DNA from 4 places in the Bradyrhizobium sp. Cp5.3 genome. Region 4 is predicted to be linked to each of the others. Evidence: predicted binding sites of a transcription regulator. Region 4 holds the regulator's gene; each other region holds the start of a gene.
What was found. The regulator PhoB, encoded in region 4, activates phosphate uptake and scavenging genes when phosphate is short. The targets are predictions, from matches to a motif close to TGTCATNNANCTGTCAT.

Region 1 (7,847 bases), on a different contig from region 4:
GCTGCCAGAGCCGCTCAGGGATATTGAGACGATGCAACAGGACGCCCGCGCGCGCCTGCGCATCGGCCCGGCTCATGCCGTTCACGATGAGAGGTTCAGCGACGACGTCGATCGTCGCGACCCGCGGTACCGCGCGGAGGAACTGGCTGACATAACCGATGGTCGAACGGCGGATATTGAGGACCTGCCGCGGCTCGGCGGTGGCGAGGTCGATTAGCGCGCCACGGTGCCAGATACCGATACGGCCGGAGTCGCAGCGGTAGTTGCCGAAGATCATCTTCAGGATCGAGGACTTGCCGGCGCCGGAGGGGCCGGACAGCACAACGCATTCACCGGGCTCGACGCGGAAGGTCACGCCGCGCACCACCGGCAATTCGATGCCGCCCTGAAGGTGCATCGTAAAGGTCTTCTTCGCATCGGCGATGTCGATCATGGCGGTCATAGGCGGGCTCATGGCGGCAGAATCGAGGAAACGAGGAGCTGTGTATAGGGCTCGCGTGGATCGTCGAGCACCTGGTCGGTGAGACCGGTCTCGATGACGCGGCCGCCTTTCATCACCATCACGCGATGCGACAGCAATCGCGCCACCGCGAGATCATGGGTGACGATGACGACGGCGAGATGCAGCTCGGCGACGAGGTTGCGCAGGAGATCGAGCAGACGGGCCTGCACGGAGACATCGAGGCCGCCGGTCGGCTCGTCCATGAACACCAGCCGCGGCTCGGTGACGAGGTTGCGCGCGATCTGCAGGCGCTGGCGCATACCGCCGGAATAGGTGCGCGGCGCGTCGTCGATGCGCGCGACGTCGATCTCGACCCGCGTGAGCCAGTCGGACGCGGTGTCGCGGATGCGGCCATAGTGATTCCATCCGACCGCCATCAGCCGCTCGCCGACATTGGCGCCGGCCGAAACCGCCATGCGCAGGCCCTGCGCGGGATCCTGGTGCACGAAGCCCCAATCGGTGCGGAACAGGAAGCGCCGCTCGGCTTCGCCCAGCGTCGCAAGGTCACGCGTGACGCCGTCGCGCATCCGGTAGGACACCTGGCCGCCGCTTGGCGCGAGTTGGCCCGACAGCAACTGCAGCAGCGTCGACTTGCCGGAGCCGGATTCACCGACGATCGCCAGAACCTCGCCGGGATAGAGCGCGAAGGAGACGTCGCGACAGGCCGCGATGCGACCGTAGGACTTGCTCAGGGAGTCCGCGACCAGCAGCGGCTGATCGTTCTCGATCATGTCCTGGTCAGCCATTTGATTCCCCTTGCGCCCTCTCCTTGTACGGCGCGGCGCTCAGGCTGCCGTGATGGCCGGCGGCCTGGCGGCCCTCGCAATAGTCGGTGTCCGAGCAGACGAACATACGCCCGCCCTTGTCGTCGGTGACGACCTCGTCGAGGTAGGAGTTTTCCGCTGCGCATAGCGCGCAAGGCGCGTTGAAGCGATAGGGCTCGAACGGATGGTCCTCGAAATCGAGCGACACCACCTGCGTATAGGGCGGGATCGCATAGATGCGCTTCTCGCGGCCGGCGCCGAAGAGCTGCAGCGCCGGGCAATTGTCCATCTTCGGGTTGTCGAACTTCGGCGTCGGCGATGGATCCATCACATAGCGCGCGTTCACCTTCACCGGATAGGCATAGGCGGTCGCGATGTGGCCGAAGCGGGCGATGTCCTCATAGAGCTTCACATGCATCAGGCCGTATTCGGCGAGCGCGTGCATGCGCCGCGTCTCGGTCTCGCGCGGTTCGAGGAAACGCAGCGGTTCCGGGATCGGCACCTGATAGACCAGCACCTGATTTTCGTGCAGACCCGTCTCCGGGATGCGGTGACGGGTCTGGATCACGGTCGCCTCTTCCGTCGCGGTCGTCGTGGCAACGCTGGCGGTCTTGGCGAAGAACTTGCGGATCGAGATCGCATTCGTGGTGTCGTCGGAGCCCTGGTCGATCACCTTCAGCACGTCCTGGGGACCGAGGATCGCCGCAGTCACCTGCACGCCGCCGGTGCCCCAGCCATACGGCATCGGCATTTCGCGGCTGGCGAACGGCACCTGATAGCCGGGGATCGCGATCGCCTTCAGGATCGCGCGGCGGATCATCCGTTTGGTTTGTTCGTCGAGATAGGCGAAGTTGTAGGCGGGCGCGTTCATTCCGCGGCCTCCTTCATGGGCTCGGCTTCATTGGCCTCGGCGAATTCCTGGCGCAGCTTGCGCAGCAAGCCGAGCTCGGACTGGAAGTCGACATAATGTGGCAGCTTCAGATGCTCGACGAAGCCGGTCGCCTGGACGTTGTCCGAATGCGACATCACGAATTCTTCATCTTGCGCCGGTGCGAGCGCCTCCTCGCCGAGCTCGCGGGCGCGCAACGCGCGGTCGACCAGCGCCATCGACATGGTCTTGCGCTCGCTCTGACCGAAGGCTAGGCCATAACCGCGCGTGAAGCTCGGCGCTTCGGTGACCGAGCCCTTGAACTGGTTGACCATCTGGCACTCGGTGAGCTCGATCGCGCCGAGCGGCACCGCGAAGCCGACGTCCTCAGCCGCGAATTCGACCTCGACCTCGCCGAAGCGAATTTCACCGGCGAAGGGATGGTTGCGGCCGTAGCCGCGCTGGGTGGAATATCCCATCGCCAGCAGGAAGCCTTCGTCACCGCGCGCCAAATTCTGCAGGCGCAGATCGCGATCGGCCGGAAAATTCAGCGGCTCACGCGTAAGATCGGCGACACTTGCACCCACCTCGGCCTGGGGCGAGGATTCGATCAGCCCGTCGCGGCCGAGAATATCGGTTACGCGCGGCGTCGCCGCGGTCGAAGCTTCCGCCGTCGCTGGCGCTTCCGGCACAAATCCTTCCGCCAGCGTCGGATCGAGCAGGCGATGCGTGTAATCGAAGGTCGGCCCGAGAATCTGGCCGCCTGGAATGTCCTTGAAGGTCGACGACACCCGCCGCTGTACCCGCATGGCGCCGGTGTCGACCGGCTCGCTGGCGCCGAAGCGCGGCAAGGTGGCGCGGAAGGCGCGGACCAGGAAGATCGCCTCAATCAGATCGCCGCGGGCTTGCTTGATCGCGAGCGCCGCGAGTTCGCGGTCATAGAGCGAGCCCTCGCTCATGACGCGGTCCACGGCGAGGCCGAGTTGCTCGGAGATCTGGTCGAGCGTGACTTCCGGAACGCTCTGGTCGCCGCGCCGCGCATGCGCAAGCAGGCGATGGGCGTTCTCGATGGCGCGTTCGCCGCCTTTGACTGCGACATACATGCTTCTAGCTTCCCTTGTTCACGACACGCGTGGTGCGCGGGATCGCAACCACGGCCTCATCCGCCACCAGAACCACGTCGATGCCGCGTGGAAACAGCGCCTCATTGACGCGCAGCCGCTCGAACAGATCGGCGGGCCTTATCGCCGCCTGAAGCGTCGCGACGCCATCGATGCCCGGGCCGTGCAGCTCGAAGGCGCGTCCTGCCTCGAGGCTGTCGACCTGGAGGATCAATGTGGTCGAACGATCCGGATATTCGCTGGAGCCGAGCGCAAAGCGCTCAAGCGGCGGAAGCGCCAGACCGTCGGCGATCAAAGCAAATGCGGCGATCGAGGAATCCTGCACGACCGGCGCGCCGGTGTGGAACTTCAGCCACTTCACCACATCAAAGCTTTCCGACATCCGTGCATCGAGCCAGAGCGGCGTGTCGTGATCGAACAGCGTCAGCGCGATCGCGGCCGTGCCGCGCATCATCGGCCCGGGCGTTCCGGCCATCGGCACGATGCGCTGCACCGAACCCGGACGCGCCATTGCGTCCATGACCGAGCGAAAGGTCGATTGCGCCGACAAGACCTTGTCGGCGAATCCCGGCGGCAGTTCCGCAATCGTGGTCATGGCCTCACCCCTCACCGCGCACCATGGTGTAGAAATCAACCTTCGTCGCGGCCGTCTCTGCCGCCACTTTCTTGCGCCGCGCCAGAAGTTGTTCGCGCAGCGGCGCGATAACGTCCCGCTCGACGGCCGCGCCAAAATCCCTCGACTGCACCAGCGCGTCGCACAGCGCGATCAGCCTCACCTTCTCGCGGTCGCGCCCAAGGGTGTAGCCGAAGCCGACCTCGCCGCTCACGAGCCGCACCGCGGCACGCGATACCGTCGCTTCGCCGAGATTGAACGGGGCGCCGTCGCCGCCGATCCGGCCGCGCAACATCACCAGACCGTTCTCCGGCTCGCGCAGGTCCTGATGGTCAGGCAAAGCGAGAGAGCGGAGGCGAGCGGCGATCTCGCCCGCCTCCGCGTGCGCCAGCACGGCCATCGCGGCCTTGCGCTGGGCTTGCTGGTCGTTGTGTTGCGTCACCCGATCCACCGAACTTGCCGAATTCAAGTTGTCTATGATAATAGACAACTTGATACGGAAGCGCCATGACTGTTTCGTGACAAACGTGTGATTTCTGGGGTAGCCTACCGTCGACATGAGTATGCAGGACACCGCTTCTTCCGGAGTCGCGCTGTGGCGCCTGGTCGCCGATGGCATCGAGCGCGGCATCGCCGACGGCCGCTTTGCCGCCGGGGACAAACTGCCGGGCGAGATGGAGATCGCCGAAACCTATCGCGTGAACCGCCACACCGTGCGACGCGCGCTGGCCGCGCTTGCGGAGCGCGGCCTCGTGCGGGCCGAGCGCGGCAGCGGAACCTATGTCGAGGCACAGCGCCTCGCCTACCCGCTGCGCTCGCGCACGCGGTTTTCCGAGATCGTCGGCGCCGGCGGCCGCGAGCCACGCGGCCAGTTGATCGAAGCTTCGAAAGACGTCGCAACCCGTGAGCTCGCGCGGGAACTCGGCCTGAAGGTCGGCGCACCGCTCGTCCGGATCGAAGCTATTCGCCTCGCCGACCGCACGCCGATCTGTGTCTCCACCACCTGGCTGTCAGCAGAGCTGTTTCCGAACGCGGGCACCGTGTTCGCGGCCACGCGCTCGATGACAAAACTGCTGGAGCATTACGGCGTCCGCGACTACCAGCGCGGCGCGACCCGGATCACCGCCGGCATCGTCGACGCGACCGACGCCGCGCGGCTCGATCTGGCGCTCGGTCGGCCGATCCTGGTGGTCGACGCCACCGACCTCGATCTCGACGGCAAACCGCTGGTAACCAAGCACTCGCGCTTCGCGGCGGAGCGCGTGGAGTTCCTGGTGGAGAACGGGTGAGCTGCCTGTTCTCCCTCTCCCCGTTCCTACGGGGTCGCGACGAGCTTCGCTCGCGGTGAGAATCGTAGGGTTGGCAAAGGCGCGCCCTTCGCGCGCCGTGCCCACCATCTTTCCCGCGATGTCGACGTGAACGGTGGGCACGCTTGGCTTTGCCCACCCCACGGGGTCTGTGATCAGGCCACCGCGCGCCGCCCGATGATGGCGAAGCGGAGTTTTCCCGAGATGAAATCGATCGCGGCGACCGCGACCAGGATCATCAGGATCAGAAACGACACCTTCTGCCACTCCAGCACCCGGATCTGCTCGGCGAGTTGAAGACCGATGCCGCCAGCGCCGACGATGCCGATGATGGTGGCCGAGCGCGTGTTCGATTCGATGAAGTAGAGCACCTGGCCGGCGATCACGGGCAGCACCTGCGGCAGCAGGCCGAACCTGATCTCATGCAGCGCACTGCCGCCCGAGGCGCGGATGCCTTCGACCTGCTTCTGGTCGGCGCCCTCGATCGCCTCCGAGAACAGCTTGCCGAAGGCACCGAAATCCGACACCGCGATGGCGAGCACACCGGCAAACGGACCGAGCCCGACGACATTGATCCAGACCAGCGCCCAGATCAACGTATCGACGCCGCGGATCGAATCGAGGAAGCGCCGGACCGGAAAGCGAAAGATGTTCGACGGCACCACGTTGCGCGCGGCGAGCAGACTGACCGGAAGCGCAAACAGCGCGGCGAGCGTGGTGCCGAGCAGCGCGATCGACAACGTCTCGCCCAGCGCCTGCAGATATAGCGGCAGCGACGCACCGGGATCTGGCGGGATCATCATCATGCTGATCCAGCCGAGCTGGCTCAGCCCCGAGATGAGGCGCGACGGCGAAAAGTCGAGATCGACCAGGCCGAACACGAAGACGGCCAGAGCGGCGGCGAGCACCAGAGGCGTTGCGAGGTGTGCAGCGGCCGGCCGGTCGAACACATCGGGATAACGCGCGCGAAGCCGTGCGGTGTCGACCTCCTGAGGCTTGCTCACGTCCGCGCCTCCTTGCCGAACAGGCGGCCGCGCAGCCAGCCGGTCGTGATGTCGATGATGAAGACCGTCACGATGATGGTGAGCAGGATCGCGCTGACGTCCGAATAGTAGAACTTGCGGATGGCGACGACGAGCTCCTGACCGATGCCGCCGGCGCCGACGAAGCCCATGACGGAAGCCTCGCGGACGTTGATCTCGAAGCGCAGCAGGGCATAGCTGGCATAGCCGGCAGTAACCTGCGGCACGACGGCGAAGCGCATGCAGGAGAGCCAGCTCGCGCCGGTCGAGCGGATGCCTTCCACCGGCTTCATGTCGGCATTCTCGACGATCTCCGAGAACAGCTTGCCGAGCGCGCCGGTGGAGTGGATCGCAATCGCGAGCACGCCAGCCATCGGTCCGAGGCCGAAGGCAATGACGAAGATGAGCGCGAACACGATGCCCGGCACCGTGCGCGCGAATTCAAGCAGTCGACGCACGAGGAAGCGCAGCCAGGGCCCCGGCGAGGTGTTCTCCGCGGCGAAGAAGTTGAGCGCGAAGGCGAAGACGGCACCGATCAGCGTGCCAACATAGCTGATCAGCAGCGTCTCGCCGAGCATCCTCAGCCATTTGCGCCAGCCCCAGAGCCACTCGCCGACATCGGTCCAGACGCGCTGGCCGCTGTCGAGCGTGAGGATGCGGTCGAAATAGCTGACGAAGTTGCCGAAATAGGTGAAGAGCGTGCGCAGGTTCACTTCTGCGCCGATCGCCGACAGGATCAGGGCGGCGATGAACAGCGCGATTCCAAACAGGAGACGAAGCCGCTTGCGCGTGACCGCCTGGCGGTAGGCGGCATTCAGCGCGGCCAATTGCTGTTCGGGGAGGATCGAAACCGCGAGCGTCATTTGATCAGGAAACGTTGCCCGTCAAAAGAGAAGGAGCCGGGTCCATCGACCCGGCTCCAGTGCGTCGTCCCGAAACTCAGGACGCCTTCTTCTTACGCAGCGCATCGACGAACTTGATCAGCTCGATCGTGCCATCCCAATCCTTGGTGGTCGCGGGATGAAAACCCTTCTTTTGGCCGTCGGAGAGGCGCTCGAACGCCGCCTTGTCCTTGGTCGGCGCCTCGAAAAACGCCTTCGCGATCGCCGCCTTGGCGTCTTCCGGCAGGTCGGTGTTGTAGGCGTAGGGGCCGTTGATGATCGGCGCCGACTTGTGGATGATGCGGAAATCGTCCTTCTTCATCGCCGAACCGTCGGCGTTCTTCAGCATGCCCTTGGTCAGCATCTGCGCCAGCGTGGAATCATCGTCGCTGGTCCACTGGTTGGCCGCGACGTCCACCGTGCCCTGCGCCAGCGCCAGCATCGCGTTCTCATGGCTGCCCGTGAAGACGACCTTGCTGAAATAGGTGTCGGCGTCCGGAATGCCCATCTTGTCGAGCTCGAAGCGCGGCACGTTGTTGCCGGAGGTCGAGTTCGGATCGACGAGGCCGAGATTCTTGCCCTTGAGCTGATCGACGCTCTTGTAGGGGCTGCTCGCCTTGACGAAGAACACCGAGTAATAGCCGGTCGAGCCGTCGGCGTTGATGTCATTGGCGAAGGCGTCGGTCTTGACGCCGGTCAGGCGGGCGCGCGCGAACGATGCCGAGCCGTAGCTTGCGATGTGGATGTTGCCGGCGCGCTGGCCTTCGAT
Region 2 (7,847 bases), on a different contig from region 4:
GCGCGTCAGCCCGCGCCCGTAGATCTCGAAGGCGTTGGCGTAGAAGCGGCCACCGGTCCAGCCGACAAGCTTGTCGAGATCGGCGTCGACGGAGATATCGAGGCGGCCGAAATGGATCGCACCGCGCCCGACCCCGCCCGACACGTTGCCGATATTGTCGGCGATGAAGGTCGCGCCGAAATTCAGGCCCTTATTGGCGAGCCCGTCATGCCATTCGTTGAACCATTTTGGGGACAGCCACTCGGCCGCGCTTTCATCCTTGGCGCCAGCGAATGCGCTCGTGCTCGCCATCGTGCACGCCACCGCAATTGCGACCGCGCTCCGCGACTGAGTTCTATGGGCAGTCCCACTCACGGCCGATACCGGTTCGCGTGCGCTATTTGAAAATGCCCGTGCGCCGCATGAACAGATAGGCCGCACCGATCGAGCCGACCATCAGAGCCGCGGCCCAGAGAAACCCCTCGTCGACATCGGTGAGCGGCAGGCCCTTGGTGTTCATGCCGAAGATTCCGGTGATCAAGGTCGGCGGCAGCAGCAGTGTCGTCACGATGGAGAGCGTGTGGAGGTGGCGGTTGCTCTCTTCCTCGTTCTTGAAGCGAAGCTCCTCCTCGAGCAGGCGGCTGCGCTCGCGCAGCTCGACGATGTCGTGATCGAGTCCGTCGAGCCGCTGCGCGAGCTTGCCGGCCTGAATCCGCAGGCTCGGCGTCAGGTGATCGGTGTTCTTCTGGTCGAGGCGGTGAAACAGCACACGCAATCCCGTGAGCTGGCGATGTAGCCTGACGCAGGTGCGGCGCAGCCGGCCGAGGTTGCGGCGCATCTCGGGCTTGGCGTCGTCAGCCAGGATCCGCTCCTCAATGCCGTCGATCTCCTGCCCGAGCTTGTCGGCCATCCGGTCCAGCGTGTCGGCGACCTCGTCGACGATCTTCTCAAGGAGATGGGCGACGTTCTCGACGCGATAGCCGCCCTCGAGCACGCGGCGCGTCGCATCGGCCGAGCACAGCGCCTGATGGCGGCCGCTGACCAGAAGCCGCTCGGTCATGGCAAAGCGCAGGAATGCGGTCTCCTCCGTCGCGGCTTCGATGTCGCGCACGAGGTCGGAGAACACGCCGTAGACACAGTGGTCGATGACGTGGAGCTGCTGGAACGTGTCGTTGGAGAGCAGCAGCTCGCGCGCGAGTGGCGGCAGCTGTGAGGCCGCGATCCACGGCCGCACGCGCGCATCGGTCAGGTTGAAATGGAGCCAGAGCCTGCCGTCATGGCTGAGCTCGATCGGCTGGTCGATCGGCAACGCCTCGGCGCTGCCGTCGCTGTGCAGCCGAAACGCCCACACCAGACCGGGAATGGCAGGCTCGGCTTCAGACATCGCGCTGACAAGCTTTGCCGGCTCAGCCATACTCACCCCCACGTCGATGCAGCCCATATCCGGGGGGGCAGTTGGCGCCTCCCCCGGACCTCTCGCGGGTACTGAATTACGCTTCTGTTACAGCTTGATGATGGTGGTCTGCCCTATTCCGCGGCCAGCCCCGTCGCAGCCGCGGCCTCGGCTTCCTTGACGTAGTCGTGCACGACGCGGCCGAACGGCAGCGTCAGGTCGGCGATGTAGTGATGCGCGCCGACGACGCGGCGGACCGGGAAATCGGCAACCGGCGCGTTGACGTGCGGCACCAGATGCAGGCGGCCGGGCCCCATCCACGACCCCTTCGGCACGATGTCCGTGAGGTTGATCGCGACGAGCTGGCAGACCTCGAGGCGGCCATCGACGCCGGGAATCATCTTCAGATTGACTTGCGTCTTCGACAGCGTGGCGCGTGTGAGTTCGCCGTTGCCGGCCATGCTCTCATGCTTGTAGCCCATCGTGCCCATCGCAACGAGCTGGCCGGCATATTCGAGCGTGCCCGTCAGCGTGTCCTTGACGATCTCGAGTTTTGGATGGGCGTACTTCTTGGGAAAGCCCCAGATCTCGCGGCCCGCCGCGATCGGCGGATCGTCGTCCAGATACATCTGCGAGACGAAGTTGACCTCCTCGCCGTTGAGGCGCGCAGGGATCACGAGACCGGATTCGGTGTAGCTGCCGAAGCCGGACGAGTCCGGCATCCTGATCCATTCGTAATGCACGATCGGCTGGTCGATCGGCTCCAGCGGCTCAGGCAGCCCGGCGCGGATCAGATCCGGGTCGGTCTCGTAGGTGATGACGAGGAATTCGCGATTGATGAAGCGATAGGGACCAGCCGGATAGCTCGGTCCGGCAGCCGGCATGGACGGGAGTCTCAGAACGTCTTCCCTGCGCATCGCGGTCTCCTGTGTGATGTTCGTCCGGCGGCGACGAGCTTAGCGCAAATTGCTAGCCCTCGTCATTGACTGCGATGTGATGGATTTCCGTCAGGCGCGTGACCTAGCCGTCATGCCAGCGGCGCTGACCTGCATGCCCACGATGCATCGGCGCCACAATTGTCATCAGGCCGTCACCGCCGGGCGCAATCGTTTCGGCTTGTTGTAGAGGCATGTTCTCGTCGGAAAACCGCTGCGCACTTTTCCGGATCATGCCTGGCAGGAGGCAATCGGCCATGGACGCCAGGACGTCGCAACCGACATATCAGACACATCAGCCTCCCTCGCGGGGCTGGCGGCCCGAGCGCTGCGACCGCGTCGCGCTGGTGCTGCAGGGCGGCGGCGCGCTCGGCGCCTACCAGGCCGGCGTCTATCAGGCGCTGCACGAGGCCGGCATCGAGCCGGACTGGGTCTGCGGCGTCTCGATCGGCGCGATCAACTCCGCCATCATCGCCGGCAATAGGCCGGAGAAGCGGCTTGATGCGCTCCGCATCTTCTGGGAGCGCATCACCAACCGCAAGATCTGGCACTACACGCCCGACGGCGACGTCTTCCGCCAGTGGCGCAACTTCTACAGCGCCTGGATGACGTCGGCCATGGGCCAGCCGGGCTTCTTCACCCCGCATCAGGTCAATCCCTGGTTCAGCCCGGTCGGCGCCAGAACCGCGACCAGCTATTACGACACCAAGCCCTTGCGCGACAGCTTGCGCGAGCTCGTCGACTTCGACCTCATCAACGAGAAGAAGGTCCGCTTCGCGGTCGGCGCGGTGAACGTGCTGTCCGGCAACTTCATCTATTTCGACAACGCCCATGACGAGATCGAGCCGGAGCACATCATGGCCTCCGGCGCGCTGCCGCCGGCGCTGCCGATGGTACGGATCGGCACCGATCACTTCTGGGACGGCGGCATCGTCTCCAACACGCCGCTGCAGCACCTGCTCGACCAGGAGGACGCGCTCAACTCGCTGGTGTTCCAGGTCGACCTGTTCAGCGCGCGTGGCGTGCTGCCGCGCTCGATCCAGGACGTGATGGCCCGCCACAAGGACATCATGTATTCCTCGCGAACGCGCCACAACACCGACGTCTATCGCCGGACACATAACCTCAAGGTCCTGCTCTACAAGGCGCTGTCGAAGATCCCGGACGAGCAATTGTCCGAGGACGACCGGAAGCTCAAGACGAGCCTGCGCAACATGCCGGAGATCGCGATCCTGCACCTGATCTACCAGCAGAAGGCCTATGAGGGCGACGCCAAGGACCACGAGTTCTCGGGCACCTCGATGCGCGAGCACTGGTCGAGCGGCTACGAGGACACCAAGCGCACCCTGAAGCGCCGCGATTGGATCAAGATGCCCGAGGAAGGCATGGGCCTCGTCGTGCACGACGTGCACCGCGAGACGGAGAGCGCGTAGGCTGCGTCACCACTTGACCCGGCCATCCACGTGACGCCACACATGCTGAAGCACGTGGATGCCCGGGACAAGCCCGGGCATGACGACGGAGTACGGGCGAGCGCTACCCGTCAGCCGCGCGCAACAAAAATCTCGAAAACAACCCCATGCAAAGTAGCCGGTGGCGGGCGGCGGTCGCCTCGCGCATCCGCAAAATCAATTGACACGTCGGGCAAAACACCGGCATCACGTTATCATTGCGAACTCCGCAAGACGCCCCATGCCCTGCCCGTCAGCGGGCGCTTTGCGGAGTGGCGCACACCTCGACATTGACGCCGGCTGTTTTCCTCAGCTCACCGAGCCGCGCGGGTTGACGACCGTATAGCCCCGCAATGAACGCGCGTGCATTCGCGTTGCGTGTCCGCCTGAGTTGGCGTCATACGCCATCCACATGTCGCCTCCGAGGTGCTGCTCCAGGACGAAGACGTGGCCGCGTCGGGCGGCAACCATTCCCGGTGCGGGCGATGTCCGGGGAAAACGCAGCCAGTTGGACGCGAGATTCAATTCCGGCACGATATGACCAAACACACGGATAGCCGCGCCGCAGCCGCAGAAGGATGAAGGGCATCCGGACGGCCGGCCGCCGACGACACGACTGCCAGAGACATTCACCACCGTGGCGGCGTTGCCCGCGTCGGTCACTGTCAATTGCTGCGAACGGTACGCTTGTAGTCTCGACACCCGTTCGCGGCGCGTTTGCGAGTACGAGAAGTCGCAAGGCATGGTCACATTGCATTCGCGTGCTTGCGAAATGCGGTAGGGCCGTGCCTCGGAGGCAATAGAGCTAACGGTAAAGAACAGACACGCCGAAAGAACTTGCTTGAACATTGCAGGACTCCGAATTGAAGCTCCTGCCCCGGGGCCAGAGAAACCGATAACAGTTTGGCTGAAATGGGCCTAAAGCACGGCCGAAAATGGCTGCATCTGCGTGTCGTGTTGATCGGCCGGCTACGTTGCAAGGCTTCTCAATGGTGCAAAAACATCCGACCTCCCCGTCGAGCAACCAGTGAGGTTCGAACTCGGCGTCAACCTGAGGACCGCAAAGACACTTGGTCTTGTCATTCCAGCAACGCAACTCGCCCGCGCTGACGAGGTGGTCGAGTGAGGCACAACGCGCAATCCCGCCGCGATGACAGAACGGGTCCCGCTGGATGTCCGCTTTGCGACGCCAATAGCTGCCCTCCCGCCAGGTCGCATCTTGACCCGAGGCAAACCTCTGACGCCGTTCAGTCAACCGGTCGGAAGCCATGATCCGACCCGCGATCCAGCCGCTCATGTCGAGCTGGCCCGGCACCGCAACGTGTCACCCGCCGGACCAACGCTCACGCTGCGACGTGCACGGTTTTTCTGGCGTTACGCCGCTAAGTGCCGGGCGTTTTGACGACCAGCTTTATATTCAGGAGATTGACGCCCTTGAACGGGTTCGGCGCACTTTCGATAGTTCCCGTGCCCGTAGCGTTCGCATAGACACCAGTGCCGGAAAGGATCGTGTATTCGCCCTGTGACTTGCCGTCTTTCGCCGAGCCGGTGTAGCGCGCGGTTATCGAACCGTCCTCGAACGTATAGGTGCTATAGCCGAAGAACGGACCCGAACCTTTGAGCAGGTCCGAGGTATTGACGAACTCTTTCACCCCGATACGGCCGTCCTTGAAGACAGCAACGCCGAAAAATTTGCCGGACACGACCGTCTGTCCCTCGATATTCGCCGCCTCCATTACCTTGACATCGATCGGCTTGGTGACGAGCTTGAACTCGAGCACCTGCTCACCGGCTACGGCGGTTGACGCTGCAACGACGACTGCCATGCCAGAAAGAAAAAGAGCGAGAGACTTCCGCATAGGTTCCTCCTGCGCTTTGTGAGATCAATCGTGGGATGCACAGCGCTACCTCATGCCCCAGCTTGTGCGCTGCGGCACGACAAGGAGCGCTCAGCGCCCAGCTAGCGGCTGAAACTAATCGGTACTCGGCATGGCTGGGACGCAACTATGAGTCTAAACGATGGAGAAAAGGTTCAGGGTTCGATCGGGCGAAGTTGTCAGCCGACGCCACCGAGACGGCCCTCGGGCGCCCCTTGCCGGCGAAGCGCGATGTGATCAAAGCTGACGCTCGTTCTCAGTAAGGCATTTCCGACGCTGGCACTTCCAAGTCATGCGGGTCCGGTCGAACGCCCGCTTTTGCGCGAGAGCTTGATGATCGCGACCGCTTGCGAGCGGCACGATGAATCAAACGAGCGCACCTCTTATTCGCCGTTGTCATTCGATACGCAGGCACTATCGTGCGCAAGCGGCGCAGCCGCAGCGTTCATCCAATAATTCCAGATTATGGGAGAATCGCATGAAATTCATAACCACATGGAGCGTACCTCAAGGCACCTTCAATGCAGCCGTCGCCCGCTTTCTCGAAACCGGCGGCGCACCACCCGAAGGCGTCAAGATGCTGGGTCGCTGGCACGGCATGAACGGACAGGGATTTGCGATCTCGGAATCGAGCGATCCGAAAGCCATGTATCGTTGGCTCGCACAATGGTCCGACCTGCTCCCGTTGACCGTCACGCCCTGCCTCGAGGATGGAGACGCCGGCGAAGTGATGGCCTCGCTACCCAAGCGTTGATCTTCTCACGTCATTGCCGCCGGGATCGGCGGCAATGGCAGGCCTGCTGAGCTTCGCCTCGAAGCTCAGCTTCGATCTGCCTCCGCAGGCTGGCGAGCCCGTCGACATCACCCGCTAATCATTCTCTCGAGTGCAACCAGTGATCCGAACACGATACCGGTGACAGCGAGGAAGACGACGGCAAGATAGAGGCGATGCATGCGTAAAACACTCTGAATGCGCTATCAGCGATAACAGATGCGCCTTCAGATGGTTTCTGCTCGAATGGTTAAGGGCAATCCTTCCGATCGAGGCGACCCTGCCCTCTGTCACAAATCTGCAAGGCGCCCTTGTGATACTGGCGGCTTGGCCGCCGCTCTCTTCGGTTGAGAAGCATTTTCAATGGCTGGAGCTGTCGATCAGACGTGCATCCGGCCGCCCGAATCAGCGCGCTGGCTACTGCCGAAAACCGCTAGCGAGTTCATTTTGATTGTTAGCTCAGATGAACTACCGTGGGGTTCATTTCAAGAATTAATCATATTTTAGGAGCGACCATTGCCGTCAAGCATTGAATCGATCGTTTCTGCATATGTACGTTTGAGGAACCGGCGAGCACTGGAAGACATGCAAGACCTTCGGCGCCAGTTGCTTGGAAACCTGCAGTCCACATCCAGCATCGATCCGCGCATGGCTCTCGACATCGTGCGCGAGGACCTGCAAGTGATCGAGGACGGACTGGAACAGCTCCAACCGCCGCCCGGGACTCTGCCCGAGAACGAGTGGCGCTAGTCGGATCCGGCCTTCGCACTCCGACGCAACGATAACCCGCCCAGCCTTTGGCTAAGCAGCTCTCGACCGTGGCAACGTTTTTCGATTTTTCGACCGAGATAGAGGATGGGATTTCGAACGTTCAGGCGCACAACGCTTTGCCGGCTTCGGGCGCCGCAAGCGGGAGAACACATTCGAAAGATCCTTGATGACCTTGAACTTGAGGACCGATGGCTCGCCCTGCCGGACGATCGTGGCTTTACGTCGCTCTGTCGGAAGCAGCAGCATCGCGCGAGCAACCGCACAACGTAACTTCATCGAACCATGGTTTGTGAGCTCAACTAGCTCTTCCGGGTCTACTCTCATACTCGTTTCCTCACGCCCACAAAGCCCGTCCCTGACGACCAAATAACTTCCCCGCGCCAGAGTTTCCCAGGCATCATTTCGGAACTCGGCTTTGGCGACGCCTCCCGCGCGGCGCCCGTCGTGCAAAGCCGCACGACGGGGCCCGGCTGGCATTCTTCCGATGCCGCTGAGCGTTCACTTTTGAACTTTTCTGTCTCACACGCATTGTGCCGCCGCTGGCGCGAATTCTGCGGAGGGGGAAGGTGCACAATCTTCCTGTCGTTCTCGTGGTCGAGGACGAAGAGTTGCTACAAGACATTGTTCATGACGCCCTCAAGGAGGGCGGCTTCGACTTGACGGCTGTCG
Region 3 (7,847 bases), 370 kb from region 4:
ACATAGTTTACAAAGTCCTCTCGAAGCGACTTTGGTGTTTCAGGGCCCGAAATCGGCACCCCTTGGTCAAGAATATGGTCATATCCCCGTGCGGGTTCAAGCACCTAGCCGGGACCTGTGGATTGGCCGATTCGGGGCGGCGCCAAGTGCCGAATTCGGAATCTCGCGCCATAATCTTAAGATCCGCCCCCACACCGGCTACTTTGCATGGGGTTGTTTTCGATATTTTGATGGACCCGTGACGGAAAGCCTCAGGCCTCGATCCGCTTCCGGCCGTCGCCGCTGAATAGATGCAGCTTCTCGCGCACCGCGGCGACGCGGATCTTCTGGCCGATGGCCGGGGCCTCGGTTCCGGGGATGCGGACGATGACCTCGCCGGGCGGCAGCTCGCCGGGATTGGCGGCGACGCGCTGCTCGTCCTGCTGGCGCGAGCCATAGACGAAGGTCTCGGCCCCGACGCGCTCGATCGCTTCCACGGCGAGCGGAAGCGCAACGCCACCGGCCGGCGCCTGGTCGGTGATGACGAAATCCTCGGGGCGGATGCCGAGGATGCCGGCCTCGGCCGCACGGCCGTCGCCGAGCTGCGACCTGATCTCGTCGGGCCGCGTCGACATCAGGTTCATCGGCGGTGCGCCGATGAAGGAGGCGACGAAGGTCGTGGCCGGCTTCTCGTAGATCGCCAGCGGATTGCCGATCTGCTCGACCTGGCCGCCATTCATCACGACCAGGATGTCGGCGAGCGTCATCGCCTCGAGCTGGTCGTGGGTGACGTAGATCGATGTCGTGTTCAGCCGGCGCTGCAATTTGCGGATCTCGACCCGCATCGCGATGCGCAGCTTGGCATCGAGATTGGAGAGCGGCTCGTCGAACAGGAACACTTTTGGCTGGCGCACGATGGCGCGGCCCATGGCGACGCGCTGGCGCTGGCCGCCGGAGAGCTGGCGCGGCTTGCGCTCCAGCATCGGCGCGAGCTCGAGGATGCGCGCGGCTTCCTCGACGCGGGTCTTGATCTCGGCCTCCGCCATGCCGCGGTTGCGCAAACCGTAGGCCATGTTGTTGTAGACGCTCATATGCGGGTAGAGCGCGTAGTTCTGGAACACCATCGCGATGTCGCGATCGGCGGGCTCGATCTGGTTGACGACACGGCCACCGATGTCGATCTCGCCGCCGCTGACGGTCTCCAAGCCGGCGACCATGCGGAGCAGCGTCGACTTGCCGCAACCGGAGGGGCCGACCAGCACACAGAACTGGCCGTCGCCGACATCGACGTCGACGCCTTTGATCGCCTCGAAGCCGCCGGGATAGGTCTTGCGGACGCTGCGCAGGGTGACGTTAGCCATGAAAACTCACTTCTCCGTCTCGACGAGGCCGCGCACGAACAATTTCTGCATGACGACGACGACGAACACCGGCGGCAGCATCGCCAGCACGGCGGTCGCCATGACGACCGGCCACTCGGTGAGCGCGTCGGTGGTGGTGATCATCTTGCGGATGCCGACCTGGATGGTCTGCATGTCGTCGCGCGTGGTGATCAGAAGCGGCCAGAGATACTGATTCCAGCCGAGGATGAAGAGGATCACGAACAGCGCGGCCATGTTGGTGCGCGACAGCGGCAGCAGCGTATCCCAGAAGAAGCGGAGGGGCCCGGCGCCGTCGATGCGCGAGGCCTCCAGCAACTCGTCCGGCACCGTCATGAAGAATTGGCGGAACAGGAGCGTTGCGGTGGCCGACGCGATCAGCGGCAGCGACAGGCCGGCATAGCTGTCGAGCATGTGCAGGTCGGCGACGATCTTGTAGGTCGGATAGATGCGCACCTCGACCGGCAGCATCAAGGTGATGAAGATGATCCAGAAGATCGGCATCCGGAACGGAAAGCGGAAATAGACGATCGCATAGGCCGAGATGATCGAGATCGCGATCTTGCCGACGGCGATCAGCAGCGCCATCACCAGCGAGTTGAGCATCATGTTGGCGACGGGCTCGCGGGTCGAGCCGCTCGTGCCGACGAAGATGGTCTGGTAGTAGACCTCGAAGAAGTGCCCGCCCGGCAGGAGCGACATCTGCCCGTTCGCGATCAGCGCGTTGTCCTGGGTGGAGGCGACGATGGCGAGATAGACCGGAAATGCGACGATCGCGATCCCGATCCAGAGGATGACGTGGGCGACATAGCGCCGAAAGCCTTCTTCCTCGACCATCAGTAGGTCACCTTGCGTTCGACGAAGCGGAACTGGATTCCGGTGAGCACGATGACGAGGACCATCAGGATGACCGATTGCGCCGCGGAGCTGCCGAGATTTCCGCCGAGCAGTCCGTCGGTATAGACCTTGTAGACCAGTGTTACTGTCGATGTTCCCGGCCCGCCGCGGGTCATGGTGTCGATGATGCCGAAGGTGTCGAAGAAGGCGTAGACGATGTTGACGACCAGCAGGAAGAAGATGGTCGGCGACAGCAGCGGGAAGGTCACGGTCCAGAATCGCCGCATCGGGCGGGCGCCGTCGATCGCTGCCGCCTCGAGCACGCTCTTGGGGATGCTCTGCAGGCCGGCGAGGAAGAACAGGAAGTTGTAGGAGATCTGCTTCCAGGCGGCGGCGAGGATGACCAGCAGCGCGGCCTGGTTGCCGTCGAGCAGCGGATTCCAGTCGATGCCGCCGGCGCGAAGATAGCGCGAGAGCACGCCGAGCGAGGGATGCAGCATGAAGATCCAGAGCACGCCGACCACGGGTGGGGCGACCGCATAGGGCCAGATCAGCAGCGTGCGGTAGAGTGTCGAGCCGCGCAGCGGCTTGTCAGCCATGACGGCGAGCAGCAGCGCGAAAGACAGCGACAAGATGGCGATCGCGAACGAGAAGAAGAAGGTCCGGACGATCGCCTCGAAATAGGCGGGGTCCTTTAACAACTCGATATAGTTCTCGAACCAGACGAAGCTGGTCGACAGACCGAAGGCGTCCTGGAGCAGGAAGGACTGGATCACCGCCTGCGCGGCCGGCCAGTAGAAAAAGATCAGGACGATCGCGAGTTGCGGCGCAACCAGCGCGTAGGGCAATAGCTTTGACTGGAAAATGGCCTGCTTTTGCATGATGTCAGGAGAGCGGCAGGCCACGCATCCGCGGCCCGCCGCTCATCGCCTCACTTGACCGCGGTCTTTTCGAACTGCCGCAGCATCGTGTTGCCGCGCTCGACGGCAGCGTCCAGCGCCTGTTTGGCGGTCTTCTTGCCGGCCAGCGCCTGCTCGATCTCTTCCGACCAGACGTCACGGAGCTGCACCATGTTGCCGAGGCGCAGGCCGCGGGAATTCTCGGTCGGCTCCTTGTTGGTCAGCTCGAGCAGCGGCGTCTCGAGGTAGGGCTGGTCCTTGTAGAAGCCCTCGGCCTTCGCCTTCTCATAGGCCGCCTTGGTGATCGGCAGATAGCCGGAGGCCTTGTGAATATACACTTGGCGATCGGTGTCCGAGAGGAAGGTCAGGAACTTCGCGACACCCTTGTACTCGTCAGCCGATTTGCCGCCCATGATCCAGAGCGAGGCACCGCCGATGATCGAGTTCTGCGGCGCGCCCTTGACGTCCGGGTAGTAGGGCATCGGCGCCGCCGTGAAGGCGAACTTGGCCTGCGCCTTGATGTTAGCGAACAGCGACGACGAGCTCAGGTAGATCGGGCACTCGCCGGAGGTGAAGCGGCCCTCGCCGGTGTTGGTGCGGCCGGCATAGTCGTAGGTCTTGTCTTTCTGCAGCTCGACCAGGTTCTCGAGATGCTTGACCTGAAGCGGCCCGTTGAACTCCAGCACCGTGTCGAAGCCGTCGAGGCCGTTGGCCTTGGTCGAGAGCGGCACGTTGTGCCAGGCGGAGAGCTGCTCGAGATTGACCCAGGTCACCCAGGAGCCGGAGAAGCCGCAAGTGGTGTAGCCGGCAGCCTTGAGCTTCTTGGCATCCTCAAAAACTTCCGGCCAGGTCTTCGGCGGCTCGGCGATACCGGCCTTCTTGAGTGCGTCGAGATTGACCCACGTCACGGTGGACGACGAGTTGAAGGGGAACGACAGCATCTCGCCCTTCGAGGTCGAGTAGTAGCCGGTGATCGCGGGCAGGTAGGCCTTGGGATCGAACTTCTCGCCGGTCTCGGCCATCAGCTTGTAGACCGGTTTGACCGCGCCGGTCGCGGCCATCATGGTTGCGGTGCCGACTTCGAACACCTGCATGATGTGGGGCGCGTTGCCGGCGCGGAAGGCCGCGATGCCGGCGTTCATCGTATCGGGGTAGCTGCCCTTGTAGGTCGGGACGACCTTGTAGTCGCTCTGCGAAGCGTTGAAGTCGTTGGCGAGCTTGACGATGACGTCGTTGTTGGCGCCGGTCATCGCGTGCCACCACTGGATTTCAGTCACCGCCAGCGCCGGCGAGGCGGCCATGCCGAACGTGACTGCAACAGCGGCAGCCGCACCAAAATGTCGAAGAGCCATCAAGAAAACCTCCCTTGGGCCGTCAAAAAGATCGCTTGCGCTAGCAGCGACGTATGACGTTCACATGACTGTGTAAGCGGCCGAAACGAAAGCGGCAAGCGCGGGAAAAGGGAAGCTGTCAAATAGGCGAAGGCGCATCCGGCAGCCGCCGCCGTGCGCGGCGCAGCATTAGGATTGCCGACACGTGCAATGTTGCCGCGAAAGCGGAGTGGGGCCGCAGATTAGCCTCTCCCGCTTGCGGGAGAGGGAGCCGCACTGCCTTTGCGGCTACGCGGGTGCTTATTCCATGAAGCCTAGCGCTTGCGCTCGGGGCCGCAGACCACGCCCTTGGCGACCATCGCGTCGATCTCGGCCTTCGAATATCCGAACTCGCCGAGCACCTCGGCCGAGTGCTGGCTGAATTTCGGCGGCAGGCGGCGCAGGCTCGGCTTGCTGCGGTCGAGCCGGATCGGCGAGGCGACGCCCTTGTACCAGTCCTTCTCGATGACATCGCCGCGGTAGATCGTGTGCGGGTTGGTCAACGCCTGGTCGATCTTCTGCACCGGGCCTGCCGGCAGGCCCGCGGCGAGCAGGCGATTGCAGAGCGGCTCGGCCTCGTGCTGGCTGAACACGGCGGCAAGCTCGGCGCGCAGCGCCTCGCGATTGGCGATGCGGTCCTTGTTGCGGGCAAAGCGCGGATCGGTGCCGAGCTCGGGCTTGCCGATCTCCTTCGCGAGCTTGCGGAAGGTGCCGTCATTGCCGACGCCGATGAAGATGTTGTCGGTCCTGGTCGGGAAGATCGCGTAGGGCACGAGATTGGGATGCTCGTTGCCGGTCAGGCCGGGCGGCTTGCCATGCATGAAATAGTTCGCGGTATGCGGATGCATGATGGCAAGGCCGGTCTCGTACAGCGTGGTCTCCAGGAACTGGCCCTGGCCCGAGCGCTGCCGCTCCGACAGCGCCATCAGGATGCCAATGGCCGCATAGAGGCCGGTGGTGATGTCGACGAGCGGCACGCCGATCCGCATCGGTCCGCTCTCCGGCGAGCCGGTCGCCGCGATCATGCCGGTCATGGCCTGGATGATGGCGTCATAGCCGGGGTTGCCGCCGCGCGGACCGTCGGCGCCGAAGCCGCAGATCCGGCAATGCACGAGGCGCGGGAATTTCTCGCGCAGCACCTCGTTGCCGATGCCCCATTTCTCCAGAGTGCCCGGCTTGAAATTCTCGATCAGGACGTCGGCCGTCTCCAGCATCTTCAGCAGCACTATGCGGCCGCCCTCGGAGGCGAGGTCGAGGCCGATCGAGCGCTTGTTGCGGTTGATGCCGACGAAATAGGCCGCGTCTTCCTCGTGGAAGGGAGGGCCCCATTCGCGCACCTCGTCGCCCGCCGGCGGCTCGACCTTGATGACGTCGGCGCCATGATCGGCGAGGATCTGGGTGCAGTAGGGACCGCCGAGCACGCGCGTGAGGTCGATGACGCGCAGTCCGCTCATTGCGCCGTTAGCGGATTCGGAAGTCATGGCAGCAACCTTCGCTTCAACCCTGTGTCGATCGTTGATCACAGGCCTAGCGAGGTTCGCTCATGCCGGCAATGGCTTCCCGCGTAGAGGCGTATGCGCCGCGGCTTCCCAATCCCGCAGGGTGGCAAATCGAGGGCGAATCAAACTGGAATGGCCGGCCCGAGGGGGATCTCGGGCCGGCCGATCCGCCGTCGATCAGACGACCTTCAGGCGGACATCGACATTGCCGCGGGTGGCGTTGGAATAGGGGCAGACCTGGTGGGCTTTTTCGACCAGCGCCTCGGCCTCCGCACGGGCAAGGCCCGGCAAGGAAATGGCCAGATCGATGTCGAGGCCGAACCCGCCCTCGGAACGCGGGCCGATGCCGACCGTTGAGGTGACGGAGGTGTCAGCCGGGACCTTCGGGCCGCCCTGCGAGGCCACGAACTTCATCGCGCCGATGAAGCAGGCGGCATAGCCGGCCGCAAAGAGCTGTTCGGGATTGTTGCCGGCGCCACCGCCGCCGCCGAGTTCCTTCGGCGTGGTGAGCTTGACGTCGAGGGCGCCGTCGAGGGTTGCGGCATGGCCATCGCGGCCGCCGGTAGCCTTCGCGCTGGTCTTGTAGAGGACATTCACGGACATCATCGTCTCCCTGGGGTTCCGGTTGGGGTGCAATCTTTATTGCAAACAATTAGATTGTACGCAATTGAAATTGCGCGGCCTCACATTTAATTGTTCGCAATTGAATGTGCCGCCACCCCGTCCCACAATGCGGGCAAGCGAATCTCCTGAGGCTCACCATGGTTCGGAAACATTCGGCGGCCGATCAGCCGCTGCGGCTCGATAACCAGATCTGCTTTGCGGTCTATTCGGCCGCCCACGCCTTCAATCGGGTCTACAAGCCGCTGCTCGACCGGCTCGGCCTGACCTATCCGCAATATCTGGTGATGCTGGTGCTGTGGGAGCAGGACGATGTGCCGGTGAAGGACATTGGCGAAAAACTGTTCCTGGACTCCGGGACGCTGACGCCGCTGCTGAAGCGGCTCGAGGCGGCCCATTTGGTGCGGCGCACGCGCTCGAGCGAGGACGAACGTCGGGTGCTGATCGCGCTGACGGCGCAGGGGCACGCATTGAAGGACAAGGCGCGCAGCGTCCCGCAGTCGATCCTGGCCGCGTCCGATTGCTCGGTGTCAGAGCTGGTCGGCATGAAGAACGAGATCGTCGCGCTGCGCGACAGGCTCAATGCGGTGATCGGGGAGTAGGGACTAAGAGAGCCGCTTCTTCGTGAAGGCGCGCGACGCGTAGCCCGAAGGGCGAAGCGTGGTGGAGCCAGGCGGGATCGAACCGCCGACCTCTTGCATGCCATGCAAGCGCTCTCCCAGCTGAGCTATGGCCCCTTAAGTCGTCCAGTTGGGATGATCCTGGTGGATCACTCCCGGCCGCCGAGCCCTAGGTGACTCGCGCGGCTGCACCCTTTTTCACAGATCAGGGTTGATCTCAAGTCTCTTCATCACCTCCGACATCACCAATGATGTCGGTCACGTCCTCATCGCCCTCTTCTTCGTCGGCAATGAAGGTCGAATCATCGTCATCGTCGTCATCGAGGGTCTCGTCGACCTCGATATCCTCCTCCGATTCGGGCACGACCGCCTTGACCTTGCCGGTGTTCTCCTCGGCATCGGCCTCCTCGAGCGAGACCATCTCTTCGGTCTCCGCCGGTTCGGGCGCGGTGTCCTGGGCCATGCTGCGCGCCTCGGCGCCGCGGGTGGCACGCACCGGGGCGATCGGGGCAATCGGCACCACCTCGCCAGTATAGGGCGAGATCACCGGACTCTTGTTGAGGTCATAGAACTTCTTGCCCGTGGTCGGGCAAATGCGTTTGGTTCCGAGTTCGGACTTGGCCACGGCAGGAATCCTGGGAAT
Region 4 (7,847 bases):
TCGCCGGCATTCCCTCGATCATCTACGGCATGTGGGGCTTCTTCGTGCTGGGGCCGTTCCTGGCCAACACCTTCCAGCCCTTCATGATCAGGATCTTCGACGGCGTTCCCGTGCTGGGCGCGATCTTCGCGGGGCCACCGTCCTATCTCAGCCTGTTCAACGCCGCGCTGATCCTGGCGATCATGGTACTGCCCTTCATCACCTCGATCTCGGTCGACGTGTTCAAGACCGTGCCGCCGGTGCTGAAAGAGGCCGCCTACGGCGTCGGCTGCACCACCTGGGAAGTCGTCCGCAGCGTGGTGATCCCCTACACCCGCGTCGGCATCATCGGTGGCGTCATGCTGGCGCTGGGGCGCGCGCTCGGCGAGACCATGGCGGTGACCTTCATCATCGGCAACTCGTTCCGGATCTCCTCGTCGATCTTCGCGCCGGGCACCACGATCTCGGCGGCGATCGCCAGCGAGTTCGCAGAAAGTGACGGCCTGCACCAGTCCGGCCTGATCCTGCTCGGCCTGCTGCTGTTCGTGCTGACATTCTTCGTGCTCGCAGGCGCGCGGCTGATGCTGCTGCGTCTCGAAAAGAAGGCGGGGAAGTAACGCCATGAACCCGATTTACGCACGCCGCCGCCGCAAGGACATCGTCATCCGTGGACTCTGCATTGGTGCCGCCGCCTTCGGTGTCACCTGGCTTGCACTGATCCTGATCACGCTGCTCTACAACGGCCTGGCCGGGCTCAACCTCCAGATCTTCACCGAGAACACGCCGCCGCCCGGCTCGAACGAAGGCGGCCTGCTCAACGCAATCGTCGGCTCGCTCATCATGACCGTGCTCGGCGTCGGCATCGGCGCGCCCCTCGGCCTGTTCGCCGGCACCTACCTTGCCGAGTACGGCCGCAACGACAAGCTGACCTCGGTGATCCGCTTCATCAACGACATCCTGCTCAGCGCGCCCTCGATCATCATCGGTCTGTTCATCTACGGTGCGGTGGTGGTGCCGATGCGCGGTTTCTCGGCAATCGCCGGCAGTCTCGCGCTCGCCGTGATCGTGATCCCGGTGGTGCTGCGCACGACCGAGGACATGCTGCTCTTGGTGCCGAATGCGCTGCGTGAAGCGGCCTCCGCCCTCGGCCTGCCGCGCTCGCTGGTGATCAAGCGGATCGCCTACCGTGCCGCGCGCTCCGGCCTCATCACCGGCGTGCTGCTGGCGACCGCCCGCGTCGCCGGCGAAACCGCGCCGTTGCTCTTCACCGCGCTGTCGAACCAGTTCTTCAGCCTGAGCCTGAACAAGACGATGGCGAACCTGCCGGTCACCATCAACAACTTCGTGCAGAGCCCGTACGCCTACTGGAAGCAGCTTGCCTGGAGCGGCGCGCTGCTGATCACGCTCACCGTGCTTGCCCTGAACATTGGCGCGCGCATCCTTGGCGCCGAGAGGACCGCAAAATGACCGATCTTTCCGTATCCGTGAGTGCCAACGGTCACCTGGCGTCGCAGCAACCGCTGCCGGAAGCCCCGGCCAAGGTGACGGTGCGCAACCTCAACTTCTATTACGGCGAGCACCACGCGCTGAAGAACATCAACCTCACGCTCGGCACCAACCGCGTCACGGCGTTCATCGGCCCGTCGGGCTGCGGCAAGTCGACCCTGCTGCGCATCTTCAACCGGATGTACGACCTCTATCCGGGTCAGCGCGTCACCGGTCAGCTCATGCTCGACCAGACCAACATTCTCGATCCCAAGCTCGACCTCAATTTGCTGCGCGCCCGCGTCGGCATGGTGTTCCAGAAGCCGACGCCGTTCCCGATGACGATCTACGAGAACATCGCCTTCGGCATCCGCCTCTATGAGAAGATATCGAAGTCCGAGATGGACGACCGCGTCGAGAAGGCGCTGCGCGGCGGCGCGCTCTGGAACGAGGTCAAGGACAAGCTCAACGCCTCGGGCCTCTCGCTCTCCGGCGGCCAGCAGCAGCGCCTCTGCATCGCGCGCACCGTCGCGGTGCGGCCCGAGGTGATCCTGTTCGACGAGCCCTGCTCGGCGCTGGACCCGATCTCGACCGCCAAGGTCGAGGAGCTGATCCAGGAGCTGTCCGAGAATTACACGATCGCGATCGTCACCCACAACATGCAGCAGGCGGCGCGCGTCTCCGACAAGACCGCCTTTATGTATCTCGGCGAGCTGATCGAGTTCGACGACACCAGCAAGATCTTCACGTCGCCGACCGATCGGCGCACGCAGGATTACATCACCGGCCGCTTCGGCTGAGGAGACAGGATATGGGTTCCGAACACACCGCAAAGGCCTTCGACACCGACCTGCAGGAGCTCACCCGGCTGGTCGCGGAGATGGGCGGGCTCGCCGAGCGCATGATCGTCGATTCCGTCGATGCGCTGATCCGCCGCGATGTCGCGCTCGGTCAACGTGTGGTCGCCGGTGATACCGAGATCGACGCGCTGCAGAAGAAGATCGAGGAGCGCTCCGTCCTGACCATCGCCCGCCGCCAGCCGATGGCGGTCGACCTGCGCGAGATCGTCGGCGCGATGCGCGTGGCGACCGACCTCGAACGCATCGGCGACCTCGCCAAGAACATGGGCAAGCGCGTCGCAGCGCTGGAGACGGACTTTCATCCGCTCAAGCTGTTCCGCGGCCTGGAGCATATGACCGACCTCGTGCAGCAGCAGGTCAAGTCGGTGCTGGACGCCTATGCCGCGCACGATCTGCCGGCGGCGATGGCGGTGTGGAAGGGTGACGAGGAAGTCGACGCCATCTGCACCTCGCTGTTCCGCGAGCTCCTCACCTATATGATGGAGGATCCGCGCAACATCTCCTTCTGCATCCACCTGATGTTCTGCGCCAAGAACATCGAACGGATCGGCGACCACGCCACCAACATTGCCGAAACCGTGTTCTACATGATCGAAGGCCAGGCCATCGCCGACAAGCGGCCGAAGGGCGACATGACGACCTTCGCCACGACGGTCCCGAATAGCTAAGGAGCGACGACCCCATGGGCGCACGCATTATGGTGGTTGAAGACGAAGAAGCTCTGACCGAGCTGCTCCGTTACAACCTCGAAGGCGACGGCTATGACGTCGAGACGGTGATGCGCGGCGACGATGCCGACACCCGCCTCAAGGAACACATACCCGATCTGATCGTGCTCGACTGGATGCTGCCGGGCCTGTCCGGCATCGAGCTGTGCCGGCGGTTGCGTGCCCGGCCCGAGACCAAGCAGCTCCCGATCATCATGCTCACCGCGCGCGGCGAGGAGAGCGAGCGGGTACGTGGCCTTGCGACCGGCGCCGACGACTACATCGTCAAGCCGTTCTCGGTGCCGGAGCTCCTGGCGCGCGTGAAGGGTCTGCTCCGACGTGCAAGCCCCGAGCGGCTCGCCACGGTGCTCGCCTATGGCGACATCGAGCTCGACCGCGAAAAGCGCCGCGTGGCGCGTTCGGGCCGGCCGATCGATCTCGGTCCGACCGAGTATCGCCTCCTGGAGTTCTTCCTGGAGCATCCGGGCCGCGTGTTCTCGCGCGAGCAGCTGCTCGACAGCGTCTGGGGCCGCGACATCTACATCGACGAGCGCACTGTCGACGTGCATATCGGCCGCCTTCGCAAGCTGCTCAATCTCGGCCGCGAACAGGACCCGATCCGCACCGTGCGTGGTGCCGGCTATGCGCTGGATGATCGTTTCGCGAAGGCGGAGCAGACTTAAGGTCTGACAGGTTGGCGGGCTGTCGCCACAATCTCGTCGTCCGGGCCTGGTGCGCAATTGCGCACGGGGCGCGGGACGCATCGCCCCAGGGCGCAGTTGTTGCGCGAAGAGGGTAACTCCGAGTCCCCGTCATCACATCCGCTGGCGGTAATGGCTCCCGGCTTTCGCCGAGACGACGCGGAGTTTGACTGGGCCGTCGTCGCGTGACGGCCTCATCCTGATCGTCGACGAAAGCTAGCTCAGCGCGTGCCCGGCTTCGCCGGGGCGCGGCGGCGGTCGGCTGCCGGCTGGTAGGCGACGCGCGAGTGCTGGGCGCAGTAGGGCAGGCCCGAGAGCGCCCTGCCGCCGCAGAAGAAGAAATCCGGGCTCGAGGGATCGCCAACCGGCCAGTGGCAGGTCGCCTCGTTCAGCTCGAGCAGCGACAGCCGCTGGCTCATCGGCACCACGTTGTCGTAGGTGACCGGATCGGGCTCCACCTCGACCTCGAAGGCCTGCGCCAGCGCGGTGTTGCCGCGCGAGATCGGACGGGACACCCGCATCATGTGCTGCGCGGGACGCGCCTTGCGCGGCCGCGGAGCTGCCGAAGACGGGCTCTTGGCGCGGCCGGACAGGCCGAGCCTGTGCACTTTGCCGATCACGGCATTGCGGGTCACATTGCCGAGCTCGGCTGCGATCTGGCTGGCCGAAAGTCCGGCCTCCCAGAGCTTTTTCAACTGCTCGACGCGATCGTCGGACCAGGTCAAAACCGTCATTGCACCCTTTCCCTCGCCGCGCGCCAGCCATCCTGGGGCCTCGCAGCGATTGCCTAAGCCTCGAAAAACCCGTGCCGCCAGAATCCCTTAAGGCTCGCCGGGCGCGACTAGAACGCCCGAACGTTTACGCCGGTACATGAGGACTTAGAGGATCAGAACCGCTGCACGAGATGTCGTATCTGACAAGCCAAACGCTACAATATGGCGTGACTCACGCGCAAGAGTCCGCCGACTCGCTTCCACATGTTCCGTAGCGAAACCACCACAAAATAGGCACCGCAAGACTACGGATTCTGCGTTTCCCGAGGCTTGCCGGCGGCATTGACTCCCGTTCTGCCAGGCATAAGATGCCCTCACGTGCCGCCCTGAAAAGGCGGCACGTTTCGTTTTCCGGGACGGTCATTGGTGCGCTGCGCAATGCGCGTTGAGGCCGTCCTCAACACCAAGTGACAGCCATGACCAAGAGCGCCGCGCCGCATCTGCTTCCCGTTTTCGCCAGGGCCGACATCGGTTTCGAGCGCGGCGAAGGCTGCTGGCTGATTGCCACCAATGGCGAGCGCTATCTCGACTTCACGTCCGGCGTCGCGGTGAACGCGCTCGGCCATGCCCATCCCGTGCTGGTCAAGGCGCTGCAGGAGCAGGCGACGAAACTCTGGCATATGTCGAACCTGTTCCAGAGCCCGGATGGCGAACGTCTTGCGAGCCGCCTCTGCAACGAGAGCTTTGCGGACTTCGTGTTCTTCTGCAATTCCGGTGCGGAAGCGCTGGAATGCGTGATCAAGGTCGTGCGCCGCTATCACGCGTCGAAGGGGCATCCCGAGCGCTTTCGCATGATCACTTTCGAGGGCGCCTTCCATGGCCGCACGCTCGCGACGCTGGCTGCGACGGGCTCGGCAAAATATCTCGAAGGTTTCGGTCCGCCGATGGAAGGCTTCGACCAGGTCCCGCATGGCGATCTCGACGCCGTCAAGAAGGCGATCGGTCCGCAGACTGCCGGCATCCTGATCGAGCCGATCCAGGGGGAGGGCGGCGTGCGCTCGGCGACGCCGGCATTCCTCAAGGCGCTGCGCCAACTCTGCGACGAGCGTGGCCTCTTGCTCGCATTCGACGAGGTGCAGACCGGCATGGGCCGTACCGGCGATCTGTTCGCGCACCGCCGCCTCGGCGTCACGCCCGACGTGATGTCGCTGGCGAAAGCGCTCGGCGGCGGATTCCCGATTGGCGCCTGCCTCGCGACCGCGGAAGCGGCCTCCGGCATGACACCCGGCTCGCATGGTTCGACCTTCGGCGGCAATCCGCTCGCGATCTCCGCCGCCAATGCGGTGCTCGACGTCATGCTCAAGCCCGGCTTCTTCGACCACGTGCAGAAGATGTCGCTGCTGCTCAAGCAGAAGCTCGCGTCCGTGATCGATCGTCATCCCGACGTCGTCAGCGAGGTTCGCGGCGAGGGGCTCCTGATCGGCATCAAGGCCGTGGTGCCCTCCGGCGATCTCGTCGCCGCGCTGCGCGATCAGAAGCTGCTCACCGTCGGGGCCGGCGACAATGTCGTGCGCTTCCTGCCGCCATTGATCGTCACCGAAGCCGAGATCGAGGACAGTGTCGGGCGGCTCGAGCGGGCCTGCGCCGCGCTGTCCGGTAACAAACGGGCGGCAAGCTGATGAGCAAGCCGAAGCACTTTCTGGATATCAATGAGCTCCCGTTGTCGGAGCTCAAGCGGATGCTCGCCGCCTCCTCCGCAATGAAGGCGAAGCAGAAGGCGCATCAGCCGGTCAAGCCGCTCGAAGGCAAGACGCTCGCGATGATCTTCGAGCGGCCCTCGACCCGTACGCGGGTGTCGTTCGACGTCGGCATGCGCCAGCTCGGCGGCGAGGCCATCATGCTCACCGGCGCCGAGATGCAGCTCGGCCGCGGCGAGACCATCGCCGACACCGCGCGTGTGCTGTCGCGCTACGTCGATGCGATCATGATCCGCATCCTCAATCACGACGCGCTGCTTGAGCTCGCGGCGAATGCGACCGTGCCCGTCATCAACGGGCTGACGCGGCGCTCGCATCCCTGCCAGGTGATGGCCGACCTCATGACCTATGAGGAGCATCGCGGCCCGATCGAAGGCAAGACGGTGGCCTGGACCGGCGACGACAACAACGTGCTGGCGTCCTGGGCGCATGCCGCCGAGCGCTTCAAGTTCAAGCTCAATGTCGCAACCCCGCCGGAGCTCGCGCCGAAGAAGGCGATGCGTGACTGGATCAAGGCGACCAGCGCCCCGATCGTGCTCGGTACCGATCCGGAAGCCGCCGTGCGCGGCGCCGATTGCGTCGTCACCGACACCTGGGTGTCGATGGGCGACAAGGAAGGCGAGCACCGTCACAACGTGCTCAAGCCCTACCAGGTCAATTCGAAGCTGATGTCGCTGGCCAAGTCCGATGCGCTGTTCATGCACTGCCTGCCCGCCCATCGCGGCGAGGAGGTCACCGACGAGGTAATCGACGGCCCGCAATCGGTCGTGTTCGACGAGGCCGAAAATCGCCTGCATGCGCAGAAGGGCATCTTGGCCTGGTGTTTCGACGCGGTGAAGTAGGTTTGGATCGTCGTCCTGGCGAAAGCCAGGATCCATTACCACCGGCTTTCGTTTGGCGAGGATTGGCAATTGTCATCTCGCGTCACAACTCCTCCCTGGGGTTATGGGTCCTGCGGTTATGGGTCCTGGCTTTCGCCAGGACGACACCGAATTCGCGTATCGTTGTGCCGTCACGCACGTTCGGAACACGTTGCTCCGAACCCCTTCCATTCCACCTCCTCCGACCCCAGATAGAGCGCCATGGTTTTTCAATCCCCTGACATGAAAACCGGGCCTGAAGGCCCGGTTCGCGCGCCATCAGCGGTTCCGATCGATGATGCGGTGCTGCCTTACGAGGTCGACGCGCTCGACGTGCGCGGCCGCCTGGTGCGGCTTGGTCCGGCGCTCGACGAGATCCTGACCAAGCACGACTATCCTGCGCCGGTTGGCAAGCTGCTCGGCGAGGCCATCGTGCTGACGACGCTGCTCGGCACGGCGCTGAAATTCGAGGGCCGCTTCATTCTCCAGGCCCAGACCGACGGCCCGGTGTCGTTCCTGGTCGTGGACTACATGGCGCCGGATCGCCTGCGGGCCTATGCCCGCTACGACGCCGCGCGTCTTGGTGAGGCGCAGGATTCCGGCACGCTGCTCGGGCGCGGTCATCTTGCGATGACCATCGATCAGGGGCCCGACATGAGCCGCTACCAGGGCCTGGTGGCGCTTGACGGCGGCAGCCTGGAAGACGCCGCCCACGAATATTTCCTGCGCTCCGAGCAGATCCCGACCCGCGTCCGCCTCGCCGTCGGCGAGGAGTGGCGCAGCAG

Region 1: the regulator PhoB is predicted to act here: its motif matches at 4,376-4,392, upstream of phnF (phosphonate metabolism transcriptional regulator PhnF).
Region 2: the regulator PhoB is predicted to act here: its motif matches at 2,450-2,466, upstream of K289_RS0111000 (acetoacetate decarboxylase).
Region 3: the regulator PhoB is predicted to act here: its motif matches at 4,500-4,516, upstream of ugpB (sn-glycerol-3-phosphate ABC transporter substrate-binding protein UgpB).

Annotation. Positions count from the first base shown of each region.
Region 1 is NZ_AUFA01000009.1:132,929-140,775, reverse strand. Features, by position in the region: gene phnL (phosphonate C-P lyase system protein PhnL) at 1-442, opposite strand, end outside; gene phnK (phosphonate C-P lyase system protein PhnK) at 451-1,248, opposite strand; gene K289_RS0114595 (alpha-D-ribose 1-methylphosphonate 5-phosphate C-P-lyase PhnJ) at 1,241-2,137, opposite strand; gene K289_RS0114590 (carbon-phosphorus lyase complex subunit PhnI) at 2,134-3,237, opposite strand; gene phnH (phosphonate C-P lyase system protein PhnH) at 3,242-3,850, opposite strand; gene phnG (phosphonate C-P lyase system protein PhnG) at 3,855-4,319, opposite strand; gene phnF (phosphonate metabolism transcriptional regulator PhnF) at 4,426-5,157, shown strand; gene phnE (phosphonate ABC transporter, permease protein PhnE) at 5,331-6,179, opposite strand; gene phnE (phosphonate ABC transporter, permease protein PhnE) at 6,176-7,060, opposite strand; gene phnD (phosphonate ABC transporter substrate-binding protein) at 7,137-7,847, opposite strand, start outside.
Region 2 is NZ_AUFA01000005.1:200,438-208,284, forward strand. Features, by position in the region: gene K289_RS0110990 (carbohydrate porin) at 1-291, opposite strand, end outside; gene K289_RS0110995 (transporter) at 377-1,393, opposite strand; gene K289_RS0111000 (acetoacetate decarboxylase) at 1,507-2,289, opposite strand; gene K289_RS0111010 (patatin-like phospholipase family protein) at 2,565-3,740, shown strand; gene K289_RS44200 (hypothetical protein) at 4,068-4,607, opposite strand; gene K289_RS0111015 (hypothetical protein) at 5,141-5,617, opposite strand; gene K289_RS0111020 (DUF3303 domain-containing protein) at 6,114-6,389, shown strand; gene K289_RS0111030 (hypothetical protein) at 6,993-7,157, shown strand; gene K289_RS0111035 (response regulator) at 7,745-7,847, shown strand, end outside.
Region 3 is NZ_AUFA01000001.1:610,472-618,318, reverse strand. Features, by position in the region: gene K289_RS0102840 (Hsp20 family protein) at 1-4, opposite strand, end outside; gene K289_RS0102835 (sn-glycerol-3-phosphate import ATP-binding protein UgpC) at 252-1,340, opposite strand; gene ugpE (sn-glycerol-3-phosphate ABC transporter permease UgpE) at 1,347-2,195, opposite strand; gene ugpA (sn-glycerol-3-phosphate ABC transporter permease UgpA) at 2,195-3,076, opposite strand; gene ugpB (sn-glycerol-3-phosphate ABC transporter substrate-binding protein UgpB) at 3,127-4,446, opposite strand; gene K289_RS0102815 (CaiB/BaiF CoA-transferase family protein) at 4,740-5,945, opposite strand; gene K289_RS0102810 (organic hydroperoxide resistance protein) at 6,141-6,566, opposite strand; gene K289_RS0102805 (MarR family winged helix-turn-helix transcriptional regulator) at 6,725-7,186, shown strand; tRNA gene K289_RS0102800 (tRNA-Ala) at 7,246-7,321, opposite strand; gene K289_RS0102795 (TIGR02300 family protein) at 7,422-7,829, opposite strand.
Region 4 is NZ_AUFA01000001.1:240,831-248,677, reverse strand. Features, by position in the region: gene pstC (phosphate ABC transporter permease subunit PstC) at 1-596, shown strand, start outside; gene pstA (phosphate ABC transporter permease PstA) at 601-1,446, shown strand; gene pstB (phosphate ABC transporter ATP-binding protein PstB) at 1,443-2,264, shown strand; gene phoU (phosphate signaling complex protein PhoU) at 2,276-2,992, shown strand; gene phoB (phosphate regulon transcriptional regulator PhoB) at 3,007-3,714, shown strand; gene K289_RS0101160 (GcrA family cell cycle regulator) at 3,954-4,466, opposite strand; gene K289_RS0101155 (aspartate aminotransferase family protein) at 4,922-6,124, shown strand; gene argF (ornithine carbamoyltransferase) at 6,124-7,044, shown strand; gene K289_RS0101145 (Hsp33 family molecular chaperone) at 7,285-7,847, shown strand, end outside.